3 regions of the Lysinibacillus sp. genome follow, and region 1 is predicted to be linked to each of the others. Evidence: riboswitches for the same ligand, from Rfam matches in the RefSeq annotation. Region 1 holds a riboswitch; each other region holds the start of a gene.
What was found. A riboswitch is a leader RNA that binds a small molecule or an ion and turns the genes downstream of it on or off. The one in region 1 is predicted to bind S-adenosylmethionine.

Region 1 (8,131 bases):
AGCTAACCAAAGTAAGTTCTCCATCATCGATTGATCACGCCATTCCATTGTTTTTAAAAATGTTTCAATATTATTTTGTTCAATATCAATATTGGACTGGATCGTTAGTTCCACATATTCGTCTGCTAAGCGAATGCGATCTGTTACAGTACGTTCCATTAGTTTGACAATATGAGACTCGTTTGGATAAGCCGCTTGTAATTCTTTTTCTTTCAATTGAATTTGAGACTTTACTTGTTTATACACATCTATGATTGTAGCTTTTACTTGCTGATAGCCCTTTAAATCTTTCCCGGAGCTCCATTCAGCTAGTTGTTTCTCAGCTTCACTAAATTGTTGAGCTAACTTAGGATTCTGGAGCCAATCGCCGTTCGTAAATGCCCCTTGCTGTTGAATATCGAAGCCAGTAAGTATAAGTGGTTGTTCTGTTGCTTGAGTTGATTTTGCATAGTCAAACAGAGGCAATGTTTCTTTCGTCCACCAAACTCCAAAAATAGAATCCTTCATTGTTTGTAGAGCTGCTTGTTTGTCAATTTGCCCTTGGGCGTTCATCACATTACCCATACCACTTTCAAAGGCAAGAACATTATAGCCCATTTCCTGATGCAAAAATTGTATTAAACGTGTTTTAACATGATTGAATTGTGCCACACCATGAGAGCTCTCTCCTAGAAAAACAATACGTTTATCGTGTAATAACGGCTTAAGCATCTCCAAATCCTCAAATTGATTAGAAGGGATTTTCGTTCCACTCGATACTTCAGGTTGGATGGATGACAAACTGTAAGCATGATCGTTCACCCACTTTTTCCAATCAAGTAATGTTTCATTAGAGGTCCTAGCCTGTTTAACTGTAGATTTGTTTTCTATATTGACCTGTTGCTCTTTTGCAGGAACAGCTGCAGAGACACTTGCTACGCCGTTCAATGTCATTAAACTTGCCAGTGCAAAACTTAATAAAACTTTATGCTTCCTAGCCTTCTTCATTGATAATCAGTCCTTCTCTTTATGTTGATACTAATTATAGAGAGCTTAGTTTAAAGCTTAGGAAGAGTTAGTTTAAATTTTGTTTAAATTTGGTAGGGTCAGTTAAAAAGAAAAAACATCTTCGATTAATGAAGATGTTCGATTGCTATTTATAATGGTACGTACTAGCTCTAACATGGTTACGTTGGATTTGATTGAACCATGCGCGGTCTTTTTCTTCTTGTTTTAACGTACCAACAATGGAGGAGGAGCAGCTCACACAAATTTTAGCCTGTGTAATTTGTCCACAACGTTCACAAGGTGCACCTAAATTAGGGAAAATTGATTTTTTTAACTTTCCTGCTTTTACCCATTTGAAAAGCAGCTCAGAGGACACTCCTGTTAAAGTGACAACCTCATCATTTGTTAAGTAGCGATTATTTTTCCTTAATAGAAAGTGATGCAACTCTGAAAATATATCCTCTTCTCTCACATCTATTCTCTTATGAAATAGCAACATTACAAGTCCTCTCCTCGTCCCATTAATTAATAGTTTCATTAACTGTTATAGGTTGTTCGTCATATTTATAATTTTCCCAACGATTACGGGCAAGCTTTCGATATTTTGGCGAGACATTTCTATCAGCGATTAAGCGAGAGAAGCCTTTTTGGGCTTCCGCCATATCACCAAGTCGGAGGCTTAGTTCAGCATGTAAAAACTGAATTCTCTCTCCACCCTCCTGATTGGATGCAAAGGATTTACTATAAAAGTCTCTTGCTGCAAAAAGGTAGCGTTTTTCGGATTCTTCATCGTTTTTTAAACGATATAGCCAACCTATTTTTAATGCGAAATTCGCCATTAAGAGAGATTCTTCCATTGAAGCACGGGATACTAAATAAGCAAGCTTAAAACTGATTATGGCATCATCGATTGTACGTTCCTGGCAGATGTCCATGGGTTTTTGGAGCTCTTTAATGTATAGTTCATCAATGAGCTGCATGAACGGTCCATAAGTCCTTGTCATAGATTTGTGGTAGGCGTAGCCACAATGTGGGCATACAGCGACCTCATACAGCAAAGGATTTAGGCCATCATAAACAGGCATGAAATCTGTTTGTTCCTCGATGATTTTATATCGATTAGGGCGTACTTTATATGTTGTAAAATGCCTTTTGCAAAATTTGCAATCTACACTACTTTCGTAGTAATAAATGTTAAATGCCATAAGAATCAACTCCTTTGCCTGCTTTAGAAAATTATTTCTTTTGTTCTATCTATTCGTTAAAAAGTATCGTTCAATATATTTAAATGATTATCTTTTATTTTAACAATTCTGTGTTCTTTGGTATACTCCTTTAGAATTATTAAAATAAAAATAATCATTACATTATTTATTAATTGTCACTAGAACTGTTCCTTTAATAGTATTTATCGGTGCTGTTAATGTAAGTTATATAGATGGTTGAAAGTTTGTCGAAATACGTACAAATATTTTATTAGTAATCGTTAAAGGGATTTTTTTTGTGTGGTTCAAAAGTATTGTTTTGGAGGATGATTCAAGTTGAACTATAAAATAGTGTTTTTTGATGTAGACGGCACACTCATCAATTATGAGGATGGCTGTGTAGAAGAAAGTACAAAGCAGGCAATTGATTTATTAAAGAATAAGGGAATTCACCTTGTAGCAGCTACAGGAAGACCTTTATCCATGTGCCGTGAGTTGGAAGAGTTGGGGATAGAGACCTTTATTACGGCAAATGGTGCATATGTGAAACATCATGATCTTGTCCTACATAAAACGCCTATTGCTAAAGAGATTGTCCAAAATGTTGAGGCTTTTGCAATGGAACAACAGCATAGCTTAACATTTTTTACAGAGCAGCTAGCGATGAATAGCATACAAAGTCCAGCTGCTTTACATGCTATGCAGGAAACATTGTCTTTGGGAGATTTTCCGGTTATAAATGAAAAAATTACGAATGAGGAAGTTTTTCTCATGTGTCTATATACAGATGAACAGGGAGAAAAAAGATATGTTAGTCAATTTCCGAATATATTATGGCAGCGATGGCATCCTTATATTGTGAATGTACTACAGCAGGATGTTTCCAAGTCAATAGCTGTTCAAGCAGTACTAGATTATTTTAACATTGATTCTAAAAATGCCATTGCTTTTGGAGATGGGGATAATGATATGGATATGCTGGAGCTGGTAGGATTAGGAATTGCTATGGGAAATGGCAGCTTAGCTTTGAAAAACGTTGCTGATTTTGTTACAAAGAAATCTACCGAGGGCGGTATTGACTTTGCTTTGCGTCAGCTTCAAATAATTTAAAACAATCTTCAAGTTGCTTCTTCTGTTTTCCGCAGTTTGATTATAATGAAACCTGTATATTTTATAGTTAAAAAATTTTTAGGTGGGATAGTTTATGGCACATCACGTGCAATCTCTAATTGAACATTACGGGTATTTTGGCATTATCGTAATCCTAATTGGAGGTATAGTTGGATTGCCACTTCCTGATGAGGTTTTCTTAACATATGTAGGTTATAGTGTTTATCGGGAAAGCCTTGAACATATCCCTGCATTAGTAAGTGCCATGATTGGCGCAGTTGGAGGTATTACTTTAAGCTACTATATTGGTTATCGATTTGGCTTACCATTACTACAAAAGTATGGGCCAAAAATTCATATAACTGAACAAAAAATTGATTTTACGAAAAAAATGTTTGCCAAAATTGGACCTATCTTATTGTTAATAGGCTATTTTATCCCTGGTGTCCGCCACATAACAGCGTATATTGCGGCTATTAATAATTATCCATATAAAAAGTTTGCGTTCTTTGCCTATACAGGAGCATTTATCTGGACATTCACATTTATAACGTTAGGGAAAATGCTTGGAGAGAAATGGCGGTTTGTTGGTTACTACTTATCCCATTATAGTATGTATCTCATCCTATTATTTGTTCTATTAATGTTCGTCGTTTACTTTATATTCAAAAAAAGAAATGTACAAAAATAAAAGTCGGTATCTCTATACCGACTTTTAAGTTATGGCAAAATAGCAAAGGAGCGAACAGGGAATCCAGATGCTTTTTCTGGTTTAGGTACAATATTAAAAATAATTGCACCTGTTGCAGGTAGCTTGTCTAAATTAGTCATTAACTCAATTTGATAAGTGTCTTGTTCGAGCACAAAGTATTCACCATCTAGTTTGCCATTTTTACGAAAATCAGCTGCTGAATCAGTATCGAATGTTTCGTGACCAATCGCACTAACTTTACGTTCCGTCAGTAAAAATTGTAAAGCCTCTAAGCCCCAACCTGGAATATGGTTATACCCTTCCGCATCTTTATTGCTGAATGCTTCCTTATCTGGCCAACGTTTACTCCAATCGGTACGTAGCGCTACAAAGGTACCTGCCTCAATTTTTCCGTGCTGTGCTTCAAACTCAAGTATATCTTGAACACTTAAAGAAAAATCATGATTGCTAGCAGCTTCTTCGGACTTATCAATGACAACAAGGGGAAGAACAAGCTCTTTTAAATCGAGCTCTTCAAGGTACCGTGTGTCTCGCACAAAATGAATGGGTGGGTCGATATGCGTACCATATTGACCAGGGAAAGTGAACTGTTGTGCAAAGAACCCATCATCGTGAGAGAATAATGTTTCAAATTTTGCATCTTCGAACATGAAAAAATGGGGTGAGTTAGGGCCGAATGTATGTGTTAAATCGACCCATTGTTTAGATTTTAATAATTGTAATGATTGTAATAATTCATTAGGCATCGTTTTCCCTGCTTTCTTAAAATAGTAGTAAAAAAAGAGCCCCCTATAGAAGAGGACTCCTGAATAAACAACGGTAGTTCATCTTCTCATCTTCAAGGCTTTGGAATTAGGCCAATTGGAATTAGCACCATACTGTTGAGCTGGTTGCTGAGACTTCATCGGGCCAATCCCTCCGTCTCTCTTGATAAGAAAAATATAAGAATTTTCAGAAATAATAATACAAACACTTTATCATAGTTTTCTATAGTTTACAAGTTCAATAGGGATACAAGGTTAGGGTTTTTTTCACCAATTTAAATTCAATATGACACCACAACAGCCATTATCAATTAGACGTATTCTAAAACTATCAGGTGTATAGTTCGTTTCGAATTTCATCGTAATACCTGTGGATGAAATTAATTTCTCCACTTCTGCTTTATTTGAAAGTTGTGCTGCATTCATTAAATCATGGGCAAATTGCTGGGAGCTTTCAATTTTATCCGTCAGTAATTGGGCTTGCTGCATAATTGCCTTTATCCGTGTAACCGATGATTTTAATTTATGTGTATCAACAGGTGGAAAGGGATTGTTGGTCGGCATTGCAAGATGTTGGGGAAAGGATCTTACAGCAAGGTGGTTGGCAATTGGTGGCGCTGAGTAATGATAGGGATGAACGAAATACGGATAAGGATTGTAATACAATGGAATTCCTCCTATCCTATAGCTGATATCTTATCTTATGTATTCAAGCGAATTTAGGTGTAACTCCATTCTTGTCTTACTTATAACACAAAAAGGAAGCCACAGGGAGCTTCCTTTTTATCAATATTGTATATATACCGATGTTAAATTACCAAAATATCAAGTAAATGCTAGATAAACGGACTAACAATATTATTGTTTTTTATTATCGAAAAGCAACCATAATAATGTAACAATCGCTGCTAGCATAACCATTAGGAATCCATAAAGAGGCGTATGTGCTAATGATTGATGGCGAATAATAAAACCTCCAATATAGGATCCTAAAAATATACCAATGTTAAAAGCAGAAATGTTTAATGCTGAAGCCATAGAAATAGCTGACGGCACATATTTTTCAGACAGTAGAACAGCATATAACTGTAATCCTGGGACATTCATGAACATAAATAATCCCATTGTCAGTACCATGACTAAACCGATAATCGGTGATTCAAGAGTGAAGCCAATACCAAGTAACGCTAAGGCAAGTCCAACAAAAATTATAAAGATGGAACGTAGCGGATTTTGGTTAGCAAAATGGCCTCCTAATGTATTACCAATAGCAACGCAAATACCATAGACAACTAATATAATTACTACTGCATGTGGGGAATAGCCCATATATTGCTCTAAAATAGGTGAAACATACGTATAGACTACAAAGGCCCCACCATATCCAATAGCTGTAATGAAAAGGATTAATAACATGCGAATATTGCCTAATACTTTGCCAATATCACGTAAAGAAATAGGATTACCTTTTGATAATTGGTTAGGTACTAGTAAAGCATTACTAATTAAACCGATAATGCCTATAATGACGATAAAAATGAACGACATACGCCAGTCTGTTACTTGTCCAATAAATGTACCAAGTGGAACACCGGTCACAGTAGCTAGCGTTAAGCCTGTAAACATAAAGGCAATCGCGCTTGCTCGTTTATTTGGTTCAACTACATCAGCTGCTATAACAGAGGCGATCGACATAAACACACCATGAGCTAATGCTGAAATAATACGACCTATTATCAGTATAGAAAAAATTGGTGCGATAGCTGCAGTTAAATTCCCCGCTATAAAAATGGTCATAACAAGCAATAAAACTGTTTTTCGACTAAGACGAGATGTTAAGGCTGTTAATAATGGAGCACCAACAGTGACACCTAGTGCGTATATAGAAACGGTTAAACCGGCAGTGCTTAAAGATATACCAAAATCATCTGTAATTAATGGTAAAAGTCCAACACTGATAAATTCAGTGGACCCTATACCAAATGCACTGATTGCAAGTGCTAGCAATGTCAATTTTGCATTTGGCTTTTTTGATTGTGACATTTTACTAATATCTCCTTTGATTTTTTTTAGTATGTGTAGTAATATTCATGCATGCCTAAAAGTTGTGTAGAGTACTTTTAGTTACTTTTGAATATTACGGGGGTTTACAATGCAAAAAATTTATAATATAGGTGTTGAAGCTACGCTTGAAGTTATTGGTGGTAAATGGAAACCGGTCATTCTTTGCCATTTGAACCACCATGGTGAAATTCGAACAAATGAATTTCGACGATTGATTCCAGGCATTTCCCAAAAAATGCTTACAAGTCAATTAAGAGAGTTAGAGCAAGCTGGTTTAATCCATCGCAAGGTCTTCAATCAAGTACCGCCTAAAGTGGAATATTCATTGACTTCCTATGGACAAGGGATGGAGCCTATTTTGAATATGCTTTGCACTTGGGGCGAAAAGCATGTTGAATTACTAAAGGATAAAGGTGAAGATGTTCTGTTAAAACAACGCGATGAAGATATCGCTATGCAGCAAACATCATAATGAGGGAGAAAGAGACTGTCACATACAAGACAGTCTCTTTCCTCTTTTTAATGCTTATAGAGCAAAGTCAAATTCATCTGGATTTGGACCAACACGTTGTTCACGATTCATCTCATTGATTAATGCCATTTCTTCGTCTGTTAAAGTAAAGTCAAAGATATCAGCGTTTTGCATCATACGCTCTCTACGTACTGATTTTGGAATTGTAATCACTCCATTTTGTACATCCCAGCGTAAAATAACTTGAGCATTTGATTTTCCGTATTTTGTTGCAATTTTTGAAATCGTTTCATCTTCAAGAAGACCACCTTGCATTAAAGGTGCCCATGCTTCAAGTTGAATTTGGTGCTTGTCACAGAATGAACGAAGCTCCACTTGTTGTAAGCGTGGGTGGAATTCCACTTGGTTCAAAACAGGTTTAATACGAGCAAATGATAATAAGTTTTCCAAGTGTGCCACAGTAAAGTTACATACACCGATTGCTTTGATCTTGCCTTGTTCATATAGGTCTTCAAGTGCTTTCCACGATTCAGCATATTTATCTTTACCAGGCCAATGAATTAAATAAAGATCTAAATAATCTAATCCTAATTTTTTTAGGCTCTCTTCATATGCTGCAATTGTTTCATCATAGCTTAAGCCATCGTTCCATACTTTTGATGTAATAAATAAATCTTCACGACGTAAGCCAGTTGATGCTAGAGCTTGTTTAATACCTTCTCCTACACCTGCTTCATTTCCATAAATAGCAGCAGTATCGATGCTTCGATAGCCAACCTCGATCGCATTTTTAACCATTTCTGCAGTAGCGTCATTT
Region 2 (8,131 bases), on a different contig from region 1:
AATGGAATAATTGATGAGGAGTTCTATCTAAGGCGTGTAAAAATTGCGAAGGTACATGTCCACATTGGACTAAGAACACAATGGTATATTTGCGCATTCCAAGATTTATCTATTTCATTTATTGATTTAGTTGAAAAAAATATAGAGTATCCTTATGATCAGTTCAATACAATAAGAGCTATATCGAAAATTTGTAACTTTGAGCAACAGCTCGTCTTAGAAGCTTTTGAAAATACTGTTGAAGAAATGAAAGAAAGCATGGAGCATGAGAGAGTCGCAATTGAACAACAAATTGTACGTTCTTCTGAAGAGCTTGCCACAATATCTCAGGAAACCAATCATTCTTTTTGCTGTCTCAGCAAGCAGTCTGATGAGATTAAAAAATTGGCCAAAAAATCGCTTGATGTATCGACTTTAGCTGAAAATGAAGCACTTGCAGGACGGGAACGTTTAAAAAATCAATCACAAAATATGCATAATATTATTCATTCACTTCATGATATTGAAGAAAATATAGAACAATTATCAGGTATGTCTAGAGAAATGGAGACAATCATGAGTGTTGTTACTACTATTGCGAATCAAACTAATCTGTTAGCTTTGAATGCAGCTATTGAAGCGGCTCGAGCTGGAGAGGCTGGAAAAGGATTTAGTGTAGTAGCAGACGAAGTTCGAAAGTTATCTATTCAAACAAAAGAATCTGTAACAGCGGTTGCTTTGTTATTGAAAAAAACAAGCGAACGGACTGAGAAATTAGAGTATTCTTTGACGAATATTCAAGGAGAAGTAGCGTCTGGTGAGGAAAATATGTTGCAAACAGAAGGCCAGTTTACGAGTATACTAGATGCCATGACTGAAGCAAAAGAACAAAATGATTGCATGGCAACAAAAATATAAGCAATCGTAGGTATATTAGGTGAGTTAGGGACATCATTTACAGAAGTAACGAATTCGGCAGAAAAATTAGCGACCTTTGCGCAAAATTTAAAAGTATAGACGGTTAGTATTTACTACAATGTATTAGGCGTAATTAACACTATAGTACCTATTAATATATATGTTGGCTAGAGCTATCTCCTAAAGGGATAGTTCTATTTTTGCTAAATTTGTAAAGGGTTGAATGCAATTTTCAATGAAAATAGGTTTATACTGTAGAAAGAACTAATAATAGGGGCGGTTTATATGAAAACAGTTGTTGTATTAGGTGGCGGAATTACAGGATTATGCACAATGCATTACTTACAACGTCAAGTGAAGGAGAATAATCTAGATGTTCGTCTAGTACTTGTAGAGAAAAATACATATCTAGGTGGTAAGTTACATTCGGCATATGAAGAAGGATTTATTATGGAAACAGGTGCTGATTCTATTGTCGCTCGCCATAAAGGTGTTATGGAGCTAGTGCAGGAGCTTGATTTTGAAGATAATCTAGTTTATAACGAAACCGGCATTTCTTATATTTACACAAATAATGAACTACATGCTATTCCAGCTGATTCTACATTTGGTATTCCAATGAGCTTGGCATCCTTAGAGGAAAGCACATTAATATCAGAGCAAGGAAAGCAGGAAGCATTAAAGGATTTGACATTACCAAACAAAGGCTTTACAAAGGAAAGTTCAATTGGCGAGTTCTTAACCTACTATTTAGGAGAGGAACTAGTAAAAAACCAAATTGCACCAGTTCTAGCAGGTGTGTATTCAGGTGATTTACATCAGCTTTCAATTGCTTCTACTTTACCGTATTTAATTGATTATAAGAATGATTATGGAAGTATCATTAAAGGTTTTGATGCGAACCGTGAGCAATTTGTTAAAGCTGCCAATAAAAAATTTATATCATTTAAAAATGGTTTAACTTCTTTAATCGATCGACTTGAGCAAACATTAACCAATGTTGAAATTATCAAGGGTGTCGCTACTTTACATGTTCAAAAACAGGAAGACCGCTATACAATTTCATTAGCAAATGGTGAAAATATCGGAGCAGATTATGTTGTGCTTGCACTACCGAATGAAGCTGTTCAAAGCCTCATGAAGGATGAATCATTAAACCGTTATTTTAATCAATTTACTACTGCGTCAGCCATTACCATATACTTAGGCTTCGATGTACCAGACGCGAAATTGCCAGCAGATGGAACGGGCTATATTGTCTCTCATAATTCTAACGTTACTTGTAATGCAGCAACTTGGACAAGTCGTAAATGGAAGCATACATCGAGAGACAATAAATTACTTGTACGACTCTTCTATAAGAGTATTAACCCAGCGTATGAACAACTACGTACCATGACTGATGAAGAATTGGTAACCGTTGCTTTAGAGGATGTTCGAAAGAGCTTGGGAATAGAAGAGGATCCAACCGTAGTAAATGTAACAAAATGGATTGATCAAATGCCTAAATACGACTTAGCTCACAGAGAAGCGTTACAAGGGTTGCTTCAGGAACTGAACAAAAACTATCCAAATTTAGCTATAGCAGGCTGTTCATATTTTGGTGTAGGTATCGGAGCTTGCATTCAAAATGGGAAAAAAATTGGTGAGGAGCTTGCAGAGGAACTATCCAGTTTCTAAGATTTTAAGTTAAAAATTACTTTGTTACGTGAAATACTCTTGACTCATTCGTCAGTAAACGATATGATTCTTTTAATTATTTAAAAAATTCATACTTAATTCTTATCAAGAGAAGCAGAGGGACTGGCCCATTGAAGCTTCAGCAACCAACTTATTGTCAGGTGCTAAATCCAGAAGACCGTTGAGTCGAAGATGAGAAGGAACAACAATGCTGAATCGTTAAAGCCTTCTTTTTTATGAAAGAAGGCTTTTTATTATACAGAGACATAGGAAGAGAGGCTAGTTTTATGGGATTGCTTGAGAAGTTAAACACGCATGTATTGACGGCGGATGGTGCAATAGGCACAGTTCTTTATGGCTATGGATTGGAATATTGCCATGAGGAAATGAATGTGCAGAGACCAGAGTTAATTGAAAAGATTCATAGAGAATATATTGCGGCTGGTGCTGACATCATTCAAACGAATACGTACGGTGCAAATGCCATCAAATTAGCTCGCTATGGATTAGAATCACGCGTTCAACAATTTAATGAAGCAGCTATTACAATTGCTAAGCGAGCAGCTGCAGATGGAGGTCAATTTGTTTTAGGGACAATAGGAGGTATTCGTGGTATCCGAAAAAGTGATGCAACACTAGAGGAAATATTAGCGACTGTAGAGGAACAAGCAAGTGTTTTACTTGCAGGAAATCCAGATGGCCTCTTACTTGAAACCTATTATGATTTTGAAGAATTAACTGCAACATTAAAAATGTTACGTGCAAAAACAATGTTACCACTTATTGCACAAGTATCTATGCATGAGCCTGGTGTTTTACAAAATGGAATGTCTTTAAATAATGCTTTGCATGAGCTAGAAACACTTGGTGCAGATATCGTTGGTGTCAATTGCCGGCTAGGCCCACATCATACAATACAAGCATTTGAAGGCGTAGAACTTCCTGAAAAGGCATTTATGTCAGCTTATCCGAACGCTTCACTTCTTGACTTAGAAGATGGGCGTGTCGTTTATGAATCGGAGGCTGATTATTTTGGTCGAGCAGCAGTAGAACTACGTGATCAAGGGGTACGCTTGATTGGGGGCTGCTGTGGTACGACACCAAAGCATATAGCGGCAGCAAAAAAATATTTAGAGGAGTTATCACCCGTTCATGAAAAGCATGCGAAACCTGAAAAGATTGAGATCGTTCGAGAAGCAGAGCCTCCTAAGTATGAGCCTCTTCATGAAAAAGTAAAACGTGAACGATCTGTCATTGTAGAACTGGATACACCTAGACATTTAGAAATTGATGGATTCCTTGTAGGAGCAAAACAATTGTATGATGCTGGCGCAGATGTAGTCATGATGGCAGACAATTCTCTAGCCTCTCCTCGTATTAGCAATATTGCAATGGGAGCATTGTTGAAGAATACACATGGCGTACGTCCTCTAACACATATTACATGTCGAGATCGTAATTTAATCGGTCTGCAATCACATTTAATGGGATTAAATGCTTTAGGAATTCATGATGTCTTAGCTGTTACGGGTGATCCAACAAAAGTTGGGGACTTCCCAGGTGCGACAAGCGTTTATGATGTATCCTCGATGGAGCTAATCCAATTAATTAAGCAGTTAAATGAAGGGGTCTCTTTCTCTGGTAAACCCCTTCGAAAAAAAGCAAATTTTTCAGTGGCTGCTGCATTTAATCCAAACGTTCGTGTGTTAGACCGTGCTGTGGCACGTTTAGAAAAGAAAATCGAACATGGTGCAGATTATTTTATTTCACAGCCCGTGTATACGAAGGAAAAAATTGTGGAAATTTACGAGGCAACAAAGCATCTACAAGCACCGATATATATTGGGATTATGCCCGTTACGAGTTATAAAAGTGCAGAGTTTTTACACCACGAGGTGCCTGGCATCAAATTATCAGAAGATGCCTTAGCAAGAATGAAGGCTTGTGGTGAAGATAAAGAACGTGCAACAGCTGAGGGTATTGCCATTGCAAGGGAATTAGTAGAGGTGGCTGCGCAATATTTTAATGGTATTTACCTTATTACACCTTTTTTACGCTATGATGTGACACTAGAGTTGATGAAATATATTGAGCAATTGGATGAACAAAAAAAAGGAGTAAGTATACATGGCTAAGCACTTGATTGAAGAGCAATTAGAGAAACGTATTTTAATTCTTGATGGCGCAATGGGAACAATGCTACAAAATGAAAACTTATCGGCAGATGATTTTGGTGGAGAGGAGCTCGATGGGTGTAATGAAAATCTTGTGCTTACTAGACCTGATGTTATAGAGAAAATTCATCTTAAATATTTAGAGGCTGGCGCAGATATCATTTGTACGAATACATTTGGTGGAACTCCTCTTGTGTTAAATGAATACGATCTGGGTGCAAAAGCGGAAGAGATTAATAAACGTGCAGTTGAAATTGCTCGCCAAGCGGTGGATAAATTTACAACATCGGATTGGCCGCGATTTGTAGCTGGAGCTATGGGACCAACAACAAAAACATTATCCGTAACTGGCGGTATTACATTTGATGAGCTCGAGGAAAATTTCTTTATCCAAGCGAAGGCCTTAATTGAGGCAGGAGCAGATGTGCTGTTATTGGAAACAAGTCAGGATATGCTGAATGTTAAAGCCGGCACATTAGGGGTAACACGTGCTTTCGCGGCAACTGGCAAGGAACTTCCCGTTATGATTTCAGGAACAATTGAACCGATGGGTACGACACTCGCAGGACAAACGATTGATGCCTTTTATATATCTATTGAGCATATTAAACCATTATCAGTTGGCTTAAACTGTGCGACAGGACCAGAGTTTATGACGGATCATATTCGTTCATTAGCAGAGCTTTCAACAGGCTATATAAGTTGTTATCCAAATGCTGGCTTACCTGATGAAGAAGGCTGTTACCATGAATCGCCAGAATCTTTATCGCAAAAATTAAAAGGCTTTGCAGAAAAGGGTTGGCTTAATATTGTAGGTGGTTGCTGTGGAACAACTCCAGCACATATTGCAGCTATTCGTGAAGTTTTAAAAGGTGAAAAACCACGACAATTACCAGAAAAAACGCATGGTCATGCGGTATCTGGTATCGAACCATTATTGTATGACGATTCCATGCGTCCATTATTTATTGGAGAAAGAACGAATGTTATCGGCTCCCGAAAATTTAAAAATTTAATCATTGATGGAAAGTTTGAGGAAGCAGCAGAGATTGCACGTGCGCAAGTTAAAAATGGTGCCCATGTTATTGATATTTGTTTAGCAAACCCAGATCGTGATGAATTAGAAGATATGCGTGGCTTTATGCAGGAGGTTGTGAAAAAAGTGAAGGTTCCTCTTGTGATTGACTCAACAGATGAAAAAGTCATCGAGGAGGCGCTAAAATTTTCGCAAGGGAAAGCCATCATTAACTCTATTAATCTGGAAGATGGCGAGGAGCGATTTGATGCCGTATTACCACTTGTGAAAAAATACGGTGCGTCATTAGTTGTTGGTACAATTGATGAAAAAGGTATGGCGGTTGATCGTCATCGTAAGCTTGAAATTGCTGAACGTTCCTATCAACTTTTAACTGAAAAATGGGGTATTGCACCAGAAGATATTATTTTTGACCCATTGATGTTCCCAGTAGGAACTGGAGATGAGCAGTATATTGGATCTGCTCTCGAAACCATTGAAGGGATTCGACTAATCAAAGAAAAAATGCCGCAAACATTAACAGTTCTAGGTGTAAGTAATATCTCGTTTGGCTTACCGCCAGTGGGCCGAGAAGTACTGAATGCTGTGTATCTCTATCATTGTACAATTGCTGGTTTGGATTACGCTATTGTTAATACAGAGAAGCTAGAGCGATATGCTTCCATTCCTGAAGAGGAAATAAAGCTAGCTAATGACTTGCTGTTTAATACAAATGATGAAACCTTAGCCGTATTCACAGACTTCTATCGTGACAAAAAGAAGGAAAAAACGGAAGCCGATATACCAAAAACGGTTGAGGGTCGTTTAGCTTACTATATTCTAGAGGGTACGAAGGAAGGACTAATAGAGGATTTAGATGCAGCCCGTGAAATCTTTGAGACACCTCTTGATATCATTAATGGTCCTTTAATGGAAGGTATGGCTGAGGTAGGTCGATTATTTAATGATAATCAACTCATTGTAGCAGAGGTTTTACAATCAGCGGGTGTGATGAAGGCTGCCGTTGCCCATTTAGAGCAATTCATGGAGAAGAATGAAGAGAGTGCTGGGAAAGGGAAAATGGTACTTGCTACCGTCAAAGGAGATGTGCACGATATTGGGAAGAACCTTGTGGATATTATATTAAGTAATAATGGCTATAAGGTTGTAGATCTAGGCATTAAAGTAACCCCTGCCCAATTAATTGAAGCCATTCGCAAGGAAAAACCAGACTTTATCGGATTATCGGGTTTGCTAGTAAAATCAGCGCAACAGATGGTCATTACTGCTCAAGATTTCAAAGAGGCAGGTATTGATGTACCTATTTTAGTGGGTGGAGCGGCACTTTCTCGACGCTTTACTGAAACAAAAATAGCAGATGAATATGATGGTCCTGTAATTTATTCAAAAGATGCAATGCAAGGCCTAGAGCAGGCCAATCTTTTAATGGGAGAGGGGACACGTGCCAATTTCTTAGCTGAAATCGCAGAATCTCGCCAAAAACGTTTAGAGGCAGATGAAAAACGAGGTGCTCGTCCTGTAAAAGAGGTAACGATAAAACCTGCACGAACAGTCAAAGAAGCAGCTGTATATTTACCAGCAGATTTACGTCGCCATGTAAAAAAAGAATATGCTGTATCACATTTATATCCATATGTTAATATGCGGACATTGCTAGGACATCATTTAGGCTTGAAAGGTCAAGTTCATCAACTGCTTGAAGCGGGAGATTCTAGAGCTACAGAGCTAAAAGAATTAGTAGATAATTATTTGAAAGGTGATTTATTAAAGCCTTCAGGTTTGTATCAATTTTTCCCTGCCCAAGCGGATGGGGATGATGTCGTTGTTTATGATCCTGCTGATAGTAAAACAGAAATTGAACGTTTTACTTTCCCGCGCCAGCAGGTAGAACCATTTTTATGTCTTGCTGACTTCTTAAAAACAGTAGAAAGCGGTGAAATGGACTATATTGCACTCATGGTAGTAACTGCAGGAAAAGGAGTGATGGCTACAGCACGCCAGTTAAAAGAGGACGGTAAATTCCTCGAAAGCCATGCACTACAATCGACTGCACTAGAATTAGCAGAGGGCTTTGCTGAACGTATGCATCAAGAAATTCGTGACCAATGGGGCTTCCCTGACGCGACAGATTTCACGATGAGAGATCGGTTTGCAGCAAAATATCAAGGGCAACGTTTTTCTTTCGGTTACCCTGCCTGCCCTAACTTGGAAGATCAAGAGAAGCTGTTTGGCTTATTAAAGCCTGAAGATATTGGTGTTCATTTAACTGAAGGATTTATGATGGAGCCGGAAGCATCTGTATCTGCGATTGTTTTTGCTCATCCTGATGCTCGCTATTTTAATG
Region 3 (8,131 bases), on a different contig from region 1:
TCATTGTTCAGATTTTGTTCAGAACAATATGTTAGTCTATTCAAGAAGATTTTCATAGTCTTTACCTAAACGCAAAATGACCAGCACTCTGTGAAGAGTGACTGGTCATTTTGTTTAATGATGATTAACTAGTTCAGCAAAGAATGGCATGTTTGTTTCAAAATTAGTAACGCTCTGTAAATCTTCTGCCTGTTTTACTAATTGAACGACAAGGTTATTAAAAGGTGTGGCAACACCCAGCTTTTCGCCCAGCTCCGATACTACTCCATTAATATAATTTATTTCCGTTTTACGTTTTTTCTCTAAATCCTGTAGCATACTTGCTTTAAGTAGTTTAGAGGATGCCATCAATTGTTGGAAGGCTTTGACACGTTCAGGGATATCATGAGCCTTTTTCACTTCTAATGAAGCTATATCGAAGCCATTCATTTTGGCAAATTGTACTCCAGCAGCATGCCCCACTTTTATCGTTTCATCCGCAATATGCACGGCGCTAATACTACTCGTCTCATGATCAAGAACGCCACCAAAATTCGTATTGAGCGCGGCAGAAAGACCACTAAAAGCATTGTTAATTAATAGTTTAGACCACTTTGTGCCAACTAAATTGTCTGAGATGTGTGTGCCACCTACAAGATTTAAAATTGTTTGTATTTGTCTAATTCTTTCTGTTGTTTCTCCATTTAATTCACCAATTTGAAATGCATATTGTTTGAAGTGGTTATATTCTGTTGTCAAACTAGATATGCCCGGTTGAATGAATGTAGCACCAAACTCAACTGATCCAGCAATCACACGATTTCGCCCTACAATTGCAGCGACTTTTTCTTCTGGAATCCCATTTTGTAAAGAAAGAACGACACTTGTTTCATTTAAAAATGGTAGTAAGCCTTGTAAAACCGAGTCATTATACAATTGTTTTGTTAACAGTAAAACTAAATCATAAGTTCCTGACATATTTTTAGGCGTAATGGCTTTTACTTTCACTTGAAAGTCAGTAGTTCCTGTTATTTTTGCCCCTGATTGATTCAATTCGTCTACATGTTCTTGATAAACATCAATTAATTCGACATCTTGTCCACCGGCAGCAATATATGCACCAGCGATTGTTCCTAAAGATCCTGCTCCTAAAACGGCGATTCTCATCTAAATGCCTCCTTGGTTTATTTAATTATTCAATTAAGCTTAGCTATTTGTATTTTGTCACGTTGTTTCTCTAATAGCTTCATCTGCATAGTTCCATACGGCGTCATTGCTTGATTAGATAATGTATGGATTAGTGTTCTTTCTATTTTTCAGTTAAATAATCGTAGACAACAGTAGGTGATGCCAACGATAGTTCTGTAACAATATGGGAAGCTGATACAACTTCTAACACTGGTAGATCAGCCATTGGGGCAAGTGCATGGGCAAAAAGTTCAAGTCTCGCTGGACCTGACCATGCTCCCAGTATTTTAATATCCGTAATTTCACTTCTCACTAGCTCACAAATTCTTGGTCGTCCATCATAACCAGGCATCTTTTTCAACATATAATTGGGTTTGATAATTTCTTTCAGTGCCTCTTGATGATCCAGTGGGAAATGTTTATATCCCATTGTTGCATTAGCCACTCTTAATGAACCATAATCTAAGAGACCAACTAATGTATCAGAATCTACAAATAAACTAGGCTTACCTAATTTTTTAGGATACGCAGCAATTTCTCTACCAGAGGCAATGGCGGGGAGACTATCAACATACATTGCATGTAAATAATCACCTTCTTCACCATCCATGCTAACAGGGATGACCTGACCACACTCTGTATAAGAACCTAGCCCTGTAACATCTGGCATTTTCATGATTTCAAATTTGACAAAGGGCTCCTTCACTTCCAATGGTTCTGGAACAATTTTCTTAAGTTTTTCCATATCTGTTTTATAGACGATATTTAAATATTCACGGTTATAAAAGCGATAAGGTCCAATGGGATAAGCACCTGCATCCAACGGTGTTGTGAATTGTCTCATTACTTCATCTTTTCTCATGAAAAACCACCATTCTTTCAACTTTGTCTTCTTACAATAACTACTTTAATGCGGATTTTACATTGCGTCTAATACATAATAAGATATAAATATATTTATTTAGATAAATGAATTAGGGGGCTTAAGCGAAATGGAACTTTTACAATTGAAGTATTTTCAAACAGTAGCAAATACAGAGCATATTTCGAAGGCGGCTCAACAGTTAAATATTGCACAGCCATCCTTAAGTTTGACTATAAAACGTCTGGAGGATGAACTAGGCACAAAATTATTTCATAGAAAAGGAAGAAATATTGAATTAAGTGCTGCAGGACAGATTATGCTCAAGCATGTTAATAAGGTATTTATCGAACTAGAAAATGCAAAAATGGATATTCAATCACTTGATGAAATCAATGCTCGTACAGTTAAAATAGCCATATCAAATACCCGATTTCTCGTTGGACTAATTAGTCAATATATTAATGATTTTCCTCATGCCAAAATTCAACAGGGAATTGAGACAAGGGATGATATACGTATAAATTTAAAGAAAGGGGATATTGATCTGGGCATAGCTGGCCCTCCAATCATTGATGAAGAAATTGAAACCTGTGTGCTTGTGGCAGAGGATGTAGTACTTGTGTTGCCTTCTAATCACCCATTGGCTGGTCAATCAGAGGTTTCTCTAGCTAAGTTTGCAAATGAATCCTTTATTTCCTTAGCCAACAATGCAGAATATAGCCGTTTTACAACGTCACTTTGTGAAAGAGCGGGATTTATGCCTATCAAAAACTATGAAGTAGATTCAACCCTCCTGGCAGAAATTATCCAGCTGGAACAGGGTGTAGCCTTGTTGCCCATATCGGTTTGTAGAAAGTTCAATTTACATTATGTAAAAATAGCTAATATGCATCCAACGTATACAGTAGGTCTGTCCTGGGTAAAAAATTCCATCTCGTCAGCTGCCGTTCAACAGTTACGGGACTTTATTATTACTTACTTTAAAGAAAATAATGAGCACTACAAAATTTAATACCTTTGAAACGGGTTCCTGAAATGCTCGAAAAAACATAAAAATTCCCTAAAATTTTGTTGGAAAATATTTTAACTTGTTCATTGCCTCAACTTAGCGTAGTATTATAACGAATCAAAACTAAGTAAGTTAGTAAGATTCACTTTCACAATAAAACCAGGCGTTCTTCTTAGAAGAGCACCTGGTTTTTTGTTAGTTGCACAATAAGCGACCTGGGATTATATTCTATTATTTAGCAGGCAAATACCCGCGGAGCAAGGCTGAATACCCGCGGAGCAAGGCTGAATACCCGCGGAGCAAGGTGAAATACCCGCGGAGCAAGGCTGAATACCCGCGAAGCAAGGTTGAATACCCGCGAAGCAAGGCGAAATACCCGCGGAGCAAGGCTGAATACCCGCGGAGTAAGGTGAAATACCCGCGAAGCAGGATGAATACCCGAGGAGCAAGATGGAATATCCGCTATCGGCGTTATTCAGTAATACACAAAATCAGCTACAATAAGCAGATTTCTTCTAAGATTAATCGGAAAATCTATGTACGTATAGAAGTTAAAGAAAAAACTTGTTGCAAATATTAATTTTTTATTTTAATCTTTTAATATTGTGTCAAAAAAATAATATTTTTTCTTCTTATCAAGAGAGATGGAGGGACTGGCCCGATGAAATCTCGGCAGCGGAACTTAGTCATTAAGTTACTGTGCCAAATCCAGCAAGAAATGACTTGATAGATAAGAGGTGTATTTTCAATATAAGGCCTCTTCTTGTTCATTCAAGATGAGGCCTTTTTTTATGGAAAAAGGCTGATTTTAATTTTTTTGGAGGTAAAACAGTGAAGAAAGAGAATCCATGGGCGCTGATCCCATTTGTTGTTTTTATGATATTATTTATTGGTTCTGGGGTTATTACAGGTGATTTTTATGCCTTTCCTGTCATTGTTGCTATCACCATTGCAGGTGCTGTGGCTCTAGCCATGAATCGAAAAGAATCGTTTACGAAAAAAGTTGATATTTTTTGTCAAGGTGCAGGGAATTTAAATGTCATGATGATGGTTATTATTTTTCTCTTGGCTGGGGCCTTTTCAGAGGTTGCAAAAGGTATGGGGGCAGTAGATTCCACTGTTAACTTTGCTTTATCGGTCGTTCCGCAAAACTTACTGGTTGTGGGCTTGTTCATCATTGCCTGTTTTATTTCCCTCTCAATGGGTACATCCGTGGGAACGATTGTTGCATTAGCTCCAATAGGCGTTGGAATAAGTGATCTTACAGACCTTTCTATTGCTTTAGTGATGGCGGCTGTTGTTGGTGGCTCAATGTTTGGTGATAATTTATCCTTTATTTCAGATACAACCATTACTGCCGTACGTTCACAAGGCGCACAAATGAAGGATAAGTTTAAGGTTAATTTTTGGATTGTATTGCCAGCAGCGATTGTAACGAGCATTATTTTAGCAATCATTTCAATGGGTGAAACAGCACAAGTGGCGCATGTAAGCTATAATTGGGTTAAAATTGTACCATATGTTTTAGTGATCATTTTAGCGTTATCTGGGATGAATGTTTTCCTTGTGCTGGCACTAGGGATTGTCCTTGCAGGTGCTGTTGGCTTAGTAGATGGTAGCTATCACTTGATGAGCCTTCTGCAAACGATTGGAGAAGGCATGTCCGGTATGTATGAAATCGCCTTTCTTGCCATATTAATAGCTGGAATGGTAGAGGTTATTAAGTTTAACGGAGGCATTGACTTTTTGCTGCACCTTGCGACAAGTAGAATTAAATCGAAAAAGGGTGCTGAATTCGGCATTGCTAGCCTTGTGGGTTTAACGAATTTATCTACTGCTAATAATACAATTGCGATATTAATTGCTGGGCCACTTGCTAAAAATATTGCTGAACAATATGACATTGAGCCAAGAAAATCCGCAAGTATATTAGATATTTTCTCCTGTACAGTCCAAGGGCTTCTGCCGTATGGGGCTCAATTCCTTGCTGCCGCAAGCGTGGCCAAAATATCACCAGTAAGTATGCTGCAATACTCGATCTATCCCATTCTTATTGGTATTTGCGGAATGATAGCTATTTCTATCGGATACCCTTCAAAAAAGAAAGCCTAAAGCTCAAATAAGACCAGCAAAGCAAAATTTTAGCTTAGCTGGTCTTTTTCATCTCTTAAAGTAATGGTTTAGATTTAGAAGGATTACTTTCTTGCCTGTATTAGTGTAAACCAGTTGTTTCCGTTTAATGTTCCAGAAACGTTGTATACTGGCTGATAGAAACCTTTTGTGTCATACATATACGTTAGCTCGATTAATTCAATTTCAAGCTGATCGTCTTTTTTTAGAACCAGCTCTTCTTCTGTAACGAGTGCATTATACTTTATTTGAGGAAATTCTCCATTCTTTATTTGCTCATATACTTCAGCAGGGGACAAGATATCTACTTCCCGTGTAAATTGATTTCTTTGAACATTATAGGCTAATGAATATGCACGTCCATCTTGTGTAAGATCAAGAACTACATCCCCATACCAATAGTCGACATTTAAATCGGGACGATCTGGAAGATTCCATTCAAATTCCCCGTTTTCCAGTACAGAAAACTCTGCTTCTTGAGGGAGGATAGAAAGTTCGTCCATCAATGCCTTCGCCTTATCAATCAAGTGTTCCTGACCAGTCGATGTCGCTTGCTGCGAATAATTATTCGCTGTTAACGACCAATTCCCCATTGAACTTATAAATAATGTATATTGCATACCTGCTTTGTCTTGCAATAAAATTTCTCGGTCGTCTTTATAATTCTTTGCACTCAACTCCGATAACCCTAATTTATCTTGCAACAATGTTTCAACTTCTTCATTATAAATAATTTTTTTATAAACGGGCGCAACAGTAGGGTTTGAGTCTAATTGCAATGAAGTAGATACATGAACACCTGACATATTGGATTTTGTATAAGCGTTTATTGGCAGATGTCCAAATTCTTGTTGAGCATATACCAATGACATCCCAATAAAAATCAATCCCATGATAAGAGGGATAGCCAAAGTTCCAACAAGACTTTTTATTTTTACTTTTTTGTGATGAACAATAGAAGCCCCTAGTCTGTATAATTGGTATCCGATAACCCCACCAAGTGAGTTGTTGAATAAGTCATCAAGCTCGAAAATCCCTGCTCCTGTAAGTGTTTGGTATGTTTCAATTGAAAGTGTAGCACATACGACTACAAGGAAAAGCCTCTTAAAAGCTTTAAATTTAGAGAAAAGTAAGGGTAAGAAAATCCCAAGCGGCACAAACATTAATATATTAAAAATACAATTTTGAAGATCACGTAACGAGTATTTTTTCCAGGCATCGATATAACCACTGAATGGTTGAAGATTCATCTCTAGGAAATGAGAAGAACCACGTCCAATAATCGTTAGCTCACATACAAATACGATATACCCAATGAAGAGTGCGCCAAGCATCATTTTAGTAATACTTAGTTTTTTTCGTTCGGATGGTTGTTTTTTATAATAAACGAAATAATAGAGGGCAATAAGCAAAAACTCAATGCCAATAATAATGATGACGGGCAACATTAAAATTCGAATATTAATAATAATTTCTGTTACTCCCAAGATAAAACGCTCCCAACTAATTGATTCTGTTCATGGTCCACACACATAAAACATGTGTTGACTGTCGACCTTCATTATTGTAAATGGCAATTATTAATAATTATTGAGAATATTTATGAAGATTTCTTAAGATTTTTTCATCATATATGGGGAGGGGAGAGGGGTAATCTTGAACACCTATTTTATAGAAACGTCAAATGAGTGTTTTTATTTTAATAGTGACATTTATATTAATAAAGGTTTAATGAAATCATAGTATTCAAATAATATTTTCCTAGGCCATTATGTATATTTATCAATGATTTATAAGGCTTCAGTTGTAGTGTCTTGTCAGTCCATATAATCAAAAAGAGTATAAACAATTGTCAGAAAATATCAATATACCCTATAATAAAATAAAAACTGAGATAAGAGGTGAACTTATGGGGAAACCAGTAGATTACAATCTATTTCCGGGTTATCAAAAAACACATAATTCCAGACTTGATGAACTAAAAGAAGAATTTATCGAGGAACAAGAAAAAGCAAAAATAGATGGACATATATTAGAGTTTGAAAAAACTTCATCTGAAGAATTGTCTCAATAAGCATCTTTAAAAGAGATGCTTTTTTCTTTGCTTCAACAGGTGAAGAAATAATTTAGGGTCACCGGGCTTTAAAGTGACCCTAAGTAACAAATGGGGAGGCTGTGACGGTCAACTAGCGTCACAACCAAATAAGTGCGTGCGATACACTCCCTATTAATTTGTGTAAAAAAAGGCTACTTATACAAAAAAATGTCCCTTTTATGTTGTGAATTTTTAGTAAATCACTTTAATTAGACAAGATCAAAGGTTTTAACCAAATTGGTTTCCAAGACCAAATTTAAAAAAATTTACGTTTGGACTAGACAAATATAATTTTTTGTTATATAGTTAAGTTAATAAAATCGTGCGTAAACAAACAATGAATTCACATATTACAAAGAGTATTCGTTTTTTGATTAATACTTTTTGTAGTATGTGTTTTTTTTAAAGTATTATGATTTTATTTAATAAGTTTAAAATGGAGGTCATTGATTATGACACAAGGTACAGTAAAATGGTTTAATGCAGAAAAAGGTTTTGGCTTCATCGAAGTAGAAGGCGGACAAGACGTATTCGCTCACTTCTCAGCAATCCAAGGTGAAGGTTTCAAATCACTTGAAGAAGGCCAAAAAGTTGAATTCACAGTAGAAGAAGGCCAACGCGGACCTCAAGCTGCTAACATCGTAAAACTTTAATTCTTAAATGAATGAAGAAAGAAAACCACTTGTTATAGAGTGGTTTTCTTTTTTATTTCAGAGAAATTTGTTCAGAAATTGTTTAGTAAGATGTGTTAAATTTTAAATGTCATCGTAATTCAAGCCCGTTGCCTTAATTGGCAATGGGTTTTCTTATTTTATTTATATATATAGCTTTCATTTTTTAGCATAATTACATGAAGAACCAGATA

Region 2: it holds a riboswitch for S-adenosylmethionine, as region 1 does, so the genes downstream of both, RT445_RS04625 (bifunctional homocysteine S-methyltransferase/methylenetetrahydrofolate reductase) here and RT445_RS03650 (cyclase family protein) in region 1, are expected to answer to the same signal.
Region 3: it holds a riboswitch for S-adenosylmethionine, as region 1 does, so the genes downstream of both, RT445_RS13930 (Na+/H+ antiporter NhaC family protein) here and RT445_RS03650 (cyclase family protein) in region 1, are expected to answer to the same signal.

The regions. Positions count from the first base shown of each region.
Region 1 is NZ_DAMDAY010000008.1:27,639-35,769, forward strand. It holds gene RT445_RS03625 (erythromycin esterase family protein) at 1-987, opposite strand, end outside; gene RT445_RS03630 (hypothetical protein) at 1,133-1,486, opposite strand; gene RT445_RS03635 (DUF2225 domain-containing protein) at 1,509-2,192, opposite strand; gene RT445_RS03640 (Cof-type HAD-IIB family hydrolase) at 2,529-3,302, shown strand; gene RT445_RS03645 (DedA family protein) at 3,397-3,993, shown strand; gene RT445_RS03650 (cyclase family protein) at 4,023-4,760, opposite strand; SAM riboswitch class I at 4,844-4,951, opposite strand; gene RT445_RS03655 (YuzC family spore coat inner layer protein) at 5,046-5,444, opposite strand; gene RT445_RS03660 (MFS transporter) at 5,637-6,821, opposite strand; gene RT445_RS03665 (winged helix-turn-helix transcriptional regulator) at 6,931-7,314, shown strand; gene RT445_RS03670 (aldo/keto reductase) at 7,369-8,131, opposite strand, start outside.
Region 2 is NZ_DAMDAY010000011.1:12,489-20,619, reverse strand. It holds gene RT445_RS04635 (protoglobin domain-containing protein) at 1-897, shown strand, start outside; gene RT445_RS04630 (protoporphyrinogen oxidase) at 1,183-2,577, shown strand; SAM riboswitch class I at 2,677-2,776, shown strand; gene RT445_RS04625 (bifunctional homocysteine S-methyltransferase/methylenetetrahydrofolate reductase) at 2,865-4,712, shown strand; gene metH (methionine synthase) at 4,705-8,131, shown strand, end outside.
Region 3 is NZ_DAMDAY010000064.1:734-8,864, reverse strand. It holds gene RT445_RS13945 (ketopantoate reductase family protein) at 115-1,146, opposite strand; gene RT445_RS13940 (acetoacetate decarboxylase) at 1,289-2,029, opposite strand; gene RT445_RS13935 (LysR family transcriptional regulator) at 2,160-3,044, shown strand; SAM riboswitch class I at 3,671-3,778, shown strand; gene RT445_RS13930 (Na+/H+ antiporter NhaC family protein) at 3,918-5,153, shown strand; gene RT445_RS13925 (VanZ family protein) at 5,237-6,658, opposite strand; gene RT445_RS13920 (hypothetical protein) at 7,081-7,245, shown strand; gene RT445_RS13915 (cold-shock protein) at 7,719-7,919, shown strand.